DNA from 3 places in the Citrobacter rodentium NBRC 105723 genome. Region 2 is predicted to be linked to each of the others. Evidence: predicted binding sites of a transcription regulator. Region 2 holds the regulator's gene; each other region holds the start of a gene.
The links. The regulator Fur, encoded in region 2, represses iron uptake genes when iron is present. The targets are predictions, from matches to a motif close to ATAATAATGAGAACNACTATCAA.
Positions count from the first base shown of each region.

Region 1 (2,266 bases), 710 kb from region 2:
ACGCCGAGCTGTTCAAAGGCGGCCTCGACCTCCTTACTGAGGAACGCGCTGGCGCCGGTTTGCTGCACCGCGCCAGGCTGCGAAACGCAGGCGTCGTCACAGTTGCCACATGATGGCGCGGAGTAGTAGCTGTAGTCCTGATAATTGAGCTTATCGTAATGCGCTTTAAGCCAGTGCGGTTCGTCCATCTCCAGCCAGGCTTTATACGCATTCAGGCGAAACTCCAGCATCCACTCCGGCTCATTACGCTTCGCGGAAATGGCGCGCACCACCTCCTCGCTGATCCCTTTCGCCAGCTCGTCGGTTCGCAGCTGCGTGAAGAAACCTTCTTTGTAATTCAGCGGGCCGCCGGTCCAGGTTTTGACATCGTCTGTTGCTTCAGTATTACGAGACATAGTACCGCCTATACCCCAAAGCTTTCGCCACAACCACATTCGTTCTGGGCTTTCGGGTTATGAAATTTGAATAACTGGTTTAATCCCTCCTGGACGTAATCGACCTCCGTTCCGTCGATAAACGGCATGGCCTGAAGCGGAACGTACAGCTTCGCGCCATCGCTTTCGAACAGCAGATCGTCCTGTTGCGGCTCGCGGACGCTATCCAACACATAGCCAAAACCGGCGCAGCCCGTCTGCTTCACGCCCAGCCGCACGCCCAGCATACCGGGCTGTTTGGCGACCAGTTCGCGAATATGCGCCGCTGCCGCTGGCGTTAACGTCAGCCCGCGCCAGGCAAAATCGTCCGGATTAAATGTTCCTGAATGCAGTTCCATAAGGTTACCTCGCATGAATGAGCCATCAGGCTATAACAGCATGTTAGTGATAATGATTATTACTTCAACCCCTCAACAGCAGGGACATTTGGCTATTTCGCGCTTTTTGACATCTTTTATTAAGCATAGACCCTGACACACGGGTTAAAAGGAAGGGGTGAATTTGTTTAATTTATTGATTGATAATGACTTTGCGCAGGCTAATCGCCCTTTATGCTTAAAACAGGAAAGATGTATAGAAAATGTCTATTTCAGAGATAGGAGCGGCTGAAGCAGCCGTGGTGAAATGAGGAATATGAAGAAAAAGAAAAAACCCTTAAGGTTGCTGTAACAGCCTTAAGGGTTCCTGCCCCATCCGGCGCTTATCTCCGGCACTCATCATGGCTTAGCTCTTGAAGGGGCGATAAGAATGTTCTCATATCGCGGAAGGTCATTTTTAACACAAATTGCGATCCGCCAATTATGTAAGCCAGATCAATAAATAACCCCGGCGCCGGGTCAGGGCTATCTTACGCGCGTTTTCGCTGAATCAATGCACGCCAAGGCGCCAGGCAAAATAGATCTCTTCTTTTAACTCGGCAGAGGAGAGCGTCAGCAGGTCGGCAAACTCCAGCTCCAGCTGTTTCAGTCTTTTAAGATACTGAGCCGGGGAAAGCTCCGTTTTATCACGACGTAAAAATTCAATTGCCAGTTGGGCCGGGTCTAGTTGGCTAGTCATATCATCCTCGCTTATGGTCAAAACCCGCCCAGTATATCACTTTCCCCTGAGCAAATAATGACCAAAAGCAATATAGATCACGTTTTTCTGGTGACAACGTCACACAATCGCCGTGGTTAACCTTGATGTACAGCAAAGCCGCTGCTGCCCATCGTAGATGTCAATCTGCCAGACCTGGTGGCGGGAACCGGTATGAATCGCCTTACAGACCCCTCTTACGCGACCTTCACGCGCTGAGCGCACATGGTTGGCGTTAATCTCCAGGCCGACCACCTTCTGCTCGCCCTGAGTGCAGAGATAGCCGGCAACGGAGCCAATGCTCTCGGCCAGTACTACCGAAGCGCCGCCGTGCAACAGGCCGAACGGCTGCTTCGTCCGGTCATCGACGGGCATCGTGGCCTCAAGCGTATCGTCGCCGATATGCTCAAAGCGAATATCCAGCAGCCCGACCATATTTCCCTCGCCCATCGCATTGAGCGCTTCAAGCGTGACTGCACGTTTCCAGATCATCCCAACATCTCCAGTAAAGCCTGTACGGGGTGACGCACGCCGCTGCCTTCCACGCGCTTCACCTGACTGCGGCAGGAGTAGCCCGTCGCCAGACAACGGCTACGCGGCAGACGCGCCATCGCCTGGTGCCACGACAGCTCGTAGATCCCGAGCGAATTCGCATGGTTTTTCGCCTCATGTCCATAGGTGCCAGCCATGCCGCAACAGCCGACGCTGACGTTTTCAAGCTTCGCGCCAAAGCGGGCGAAAATCGACGCCCACTGTGC
Region 1 covers NZ_CP082833.1:4,128,015-4,130,280, forward strand. Annotated here, with positions in the region: gene sufB (Fe-S cluster assembly protein SufB) at 1-395, opposite strand, end outside; gene sufA (Fe-S cluster assembly scaffold SufA) at 404-772, opposite strand; gene K7R23_RS19650 (YdiH family protein) at 1,302-1,490, opposite strand; gene menI (1,4-dihydroxy-2-naphthoyl-CoA hydrolase) at 1,590-2,000, opposite strand; gene ydiJ (D-2-hydroxyglutarate dehydrogenase YdiJ) at 1,997-2,266, opposite strand, start outside.
Region 1: the regulator Fur is predicted to act here: its motif matches at 813-835, upstream of sufA (Fe-S cluster assembly scaffold SufA).

Region 2 (2,266 bases):
GCAAAAAGCAGCAAAGAAGATCTCGAAGGCTATGACATTCTCCTGCTCGGCATCCCGACCTGGTACTACGGCGAAGCGCAGTGCGACTGGGACGACTTTTTCCCGACCCTGGAAGAGATTGATTTCAACGGCAAGCTGGTGGCGCTGTTCGGCTGCGGCGACCAGGAAGATTACGCGGAATACTTCTGCGACGCATTAGGCACCATCCGCGATATTATTGAACCGCGCGGCGCGACCATCGTCGGCCACTGGCCAACCGCCGGCTATCATTTTGAAGCGTCAAAAGGGCTGGCCGATGACGATCACTTTGTTGGCCTGGCTATCGACGAAGACCGTCAGCCGGAACTGACCGCTGAGCGCGTGGAAAAATGGGTTAAGCAGATCTCTGACGAACTGCACCTCGACGACATCATCAACGCCTGATGAAAACGCGGCGCAGCTCAGTTTGCGCCGCATCAATAGATAAAAGCAATCAAAATAATTGCTACAAATTTGTAACTTTCTTGCCCATCCCTGTACAATGTGCGGGAGTTATTAGGTGGCGCTCTCATTTCCAGGCAATACCACGTTTTTTATTAACATTTGCCCGAGGCTTGCAGTTTTCATTTAAGGATGGCGGTCCTATAATGAGAGGCATTATCTCGAGTGCAATTTCTGTCACTTCTTGTATGAAGTGAATCGTTTAGCAACAGGACAGATTCCGCATGACTGACAACAATACCGCATTAAAGAAGGCTGGCCTGAAAGTAACGCTTCCTCGTTTAAAAATTCTGGAAGTTCTTCAGGAACCGGATAACCATCACGTCAGTGCGGAAGATTTATACAAACGACTGATCGACATGGGTGAAGAAATTGGCCTGGCGACCGTGTATCGCGTACTGAACCAGTTCGATGACGCCGGTATCGTCACCCGCCACAATTTTGAAGGCGGCAAATCCGTTTTTGAGCTGACCCAGCAGCATCATCACGATCACCTTATCTGCCTTGACTGCGGCAAAGTGATTGAATTCAGCGACGACTCTATCGAAGCGCGCCAGCGTGAGATTGCGGCGAAACATGGTATCCGCCTGACGAACCATAGCCTCTATCTGTACGGCCACTGCGCCGAAGGCGACTGCCGCGAAGACGACCACGCGCACGACGCGAAATAATTTACCTCGCGATGAAAAGCCAGCCTGTCGGTTGGCTTTTTTTATGGCTTCAGCCCCCTTCCCTCCACCGCCTTGTTGCTTTAATGTAAAAATCTCCTCCTCCTCTTCTTATCCGGAGTCTCGAAATGGAACTTCGTCAGCTGCGTTATTTCGTGCGCATTGTGGAAACCGGCAGCATGGGCAACGCGGCGCTCGACCTTGATATTGGCGTCTCCGCGCTGAGCCAGCAGATGACGCGGCTGGAGAATGAACTCGCCATCCGCCTGCTGCAACGCACCTCACGGGGCGTCACGCCGACCAATGCCGGGCTGGCCTTTTACTCCCAGGCGCAGCTGGCGCTACGCCACGCCGACGATGCCGTCCTCGCCGCGCGCGAGGCGCGCCTCTCCGGACACGTCAGCGTCGGTATGGCGCCAAGTACCGCCTCGGTGCTGGGTATGCCGTTTATCCATGCGATGCGGGAAAGCTACCCCGACGTCCGCCTGCATGTAGTGGAAAGCCTTTCCGGTAATCTGGAGCGGATGATCAATACCCGTCAACTGGATTTAGCGGTTGTTTTCCAGAAAGAGAAAATCCTGCGCTGGAGCGCCAGGCCGGTGCTGGAAGAGCGGCTGTTTCTGATCGGCGCGCATGACCTGCTGGCGAATCTTCCCGACGAGCGCATCACCCCGGTGCAGCTCTCCTCTGTCCCGCTGATTATGCCAAGCCTCGGGCACGGGCTGCGCGGCAGACTGGAGGCCATCGCGCAGGAGCACGGCCTGCACATTGAAATTGCGGCTGAAATAGACGGACTGGCGCTGTTAATGCGGGCGGTACGCGAAGGACTTGGCGCGACGCTACAGCCCGGCGCGGCGGTATCACACCTTGACAGGGATGCGCTGAGAGTGATCGGCGTCGACAATCCGGTACTCAGTCGTCCCAATTTTCTGGTCAGTTTATCCGATGACGAACTCCCCCCGGCAGGCCTGGCCGCCCGCGTGGTGCTGACAAAAGTCATGCGTCAGCTGGTGGAAGCGGGAGTCTGGCCCGGCGCGACCCTTTACGTTAACTAAACGGGCCTTCAGGAACGCGTCATAGCGCCCTTACAACTCATGCGTATACATTTTCATTACAAA
Region 2 covers NZ_CP082833.1:4,837,548-4,839,813, forward strand. Annotated here, with positions in the region: gene fldA (flavodoxin FldA) at 1-423, shown strand, start outside; partial or broken gene K7R23_RS26020 (fur leader peptide) at 627-712, shown strand; gene fur (ferric iron uptake transcriptional regulator) at 705-1,151, shown strand; gene tcuR (tricarballylate utilization LysR family transcriptional regulator TcuR) at 1,277-2,203, shown strand.

Region 3 (2,266 bases), 1.4 Mb from region 2:
AGAAAAGAGAGGAACAGGTACATCATGCCGATCTGCGGCACCAGCGGCAGAACGGTATTGATCCCGCCGCCAAGTCCCTGGGCAAGGAAGATGGTCAGCCAGTCCGGGAAGTGGAGGGTATAGCCAATCCACTGAATACCGTGAATGAAGATGGCGACGGAGCCTGCGTCAAAAATCGGCGTCAGCGCGCCGCCGATGTTAATGGCCAGCAGGAACATCAGGTACATCACAAACAGGAAAATGGGCAGTCCGAGGAAGCGGTTGAGGATGATTTTATCCATCGCGGCGGTGAAGCGGCTGGGCTCCGCCGTCAGGGTGTTGCTGACTACGTCGCAAATCGCGGCGATGCACTGGTAGCGGGCGTCGGCGATATGCAGCGCCGGGTCGTCCATCTCTTCGCTCAGACGCGCCAGCGAGGCGTTCAGCTGGTGTGCGGCGTCGCCCGCATAGGCGCGGCTGTAAATATCGCCCTCCAGCATCTGCAAACCGAGCCAGCGACGTTGATGCGACGGCAGGGTCTTCGACATGGCGTTGGCGAGATTGTCAGCCTCACGCAGCAGCGGCTGCGCGTAATGGACCAGCTCAACGTTTTCATTTTTACGGTGGCGGTCAATGGCCAGCTTCAGCGATTCGATACCGCGTCCGCGGGTGGAGACCAACGGCACTACCGGACAGCCCAGACGCGCAGACAGCGCGTCAATGTCGATGCGGATCTGCTGCTTCTCGGCAATATCAAGCATGTTAAGCGCGACGATGCAGGGAATACCCAGTTCCAGCAGTTGCAGCGTCAGGTACAGGTTACGTTCGAGGTTGGAGGCGTCCACCACGTTGATTAACAGATCCGCGTCACCGCTCAGAATGTAGTGGCAGGCAATCTGCTCATCGAGAGAGGTTTGCGAGGAAATGGTGGTCAGGGAGTAAGTACCGGGGAGATCGACCAGCGTCACCTGATGGTCGGTGGTGGCGAACTGGCCCTCTTTACGCTCGACCGTGACGCCAGCCCAGTTGCCTACGCGCTGGCGCGCGCCGGTAAGCTGGTTGAATAAGGTTGTCTTACCGGAATTTGGATTACCAATTAAACCAATGGTTAATTTTTTCATTGTTATAGACTCACTGTATTAACAGGAAACCGCTTCCACTTCTAATAAAGCCAGGTCTTTTTTCCGTAATACCAGGCTGACGCGACGGGTTTCAATATGTACCGGATCGCCTAAAGGCGCGACGCGCACGACGTTAAATGAGGAACCAGGCAGCATGCCGAGGGAAAGCAGTTTCTGACGGTATGCAGGACTTATTTCCCGGGCAAAGCCGGTAATTTTCCACGCAGTATCTGGAGTAAATTGCATAAGAGCCTACTTATTTCTCGCTAAATGGTTGTTACCTCATGGGGCTGAGGACGCGGCATGAGACCAGATGATTAGCCAACGAAGGAAAGATTAAATAATCAACAATGCAATGATAATGAGAATGGTTTCTATCATCAACAGAATAAATGTGACGGAATGTTGGTTTAAAGAATAATTTGCGTCAACTTTGATATGGCTCAACATTTAATGCGGGAAGGTGAAATAATTCCATTTATTAATAAATAAACAGACTTAATGTTTAATTAAGGTTTCATCTGTTAATGATGTGAAAAATAACGCGGGGGTGTGAAGGGCGAATAATATAAACATGCCGGATAGCGGCGTGAGCGTCGCTATCCGGCAGAAGAGGCAGCTTTAGCGTTTTTTACCCATTGCCGCCGCCAGCGCATCCATCATCGCGCTGTTGCCTGTCGGCTGGGCGTCGCGACCGCGCGGCTTCGCCGCTTTCGCTGCCGGACGATCCTGATTGCCGCCGCCGCGTCGGGCGCTGGTTTCACCCGGCTGCTCGTCAAGACGCATGGTCAGCGCAATACGCTTGCGTTGCAGATCCACCTCCAGCACTTTCACCTTCACGATATCGCCCGCTTTGACGACGGTGTGCGGATCTTCAACGAACTTGTTCGCCAGGGAAGAGATGTGGACCAGGCCATCCTGATGCACGCCGATATCGACAAAGGCGCCGAAGTTGGTGACGTTGGTGACCGCGCCTTCGAGGATCATCCCCGGCTGTAGATCGTTCATGGTCTCCACGCCGTCGGCAAACTGCGCGGTTTTGAACTCCGGACGCGGGTCGCGGCCCGGTTTTTCCAGCTCTTTGATGATGTCGCTGACGGTCGGAACGCCGAATTTGTCGTCAGTGAAGTCAACGGCTTTCAGATTGCGCAGTTCGCTGCTGTTGC
Region 3 covers NZ_CP082833.1:929,096-931,361, reverse strand. Annotated here, with positions in the region: gene feoB (Fe(2+) transporter permease subunit FeoB) at 1-1,100, opposite strand, end outside; gene feoA (ferrous iron transporter A) at 1,119-1,346, opposite strand; gene K7R23_RS04420 (Tex family protein) at 1,722-2,266, opposite strand, start outside.
Region 3: the regulator Fur is predicted to act here: its motif matches at 1,456-1,478, upstream of feoA (ferrous iron transporter A).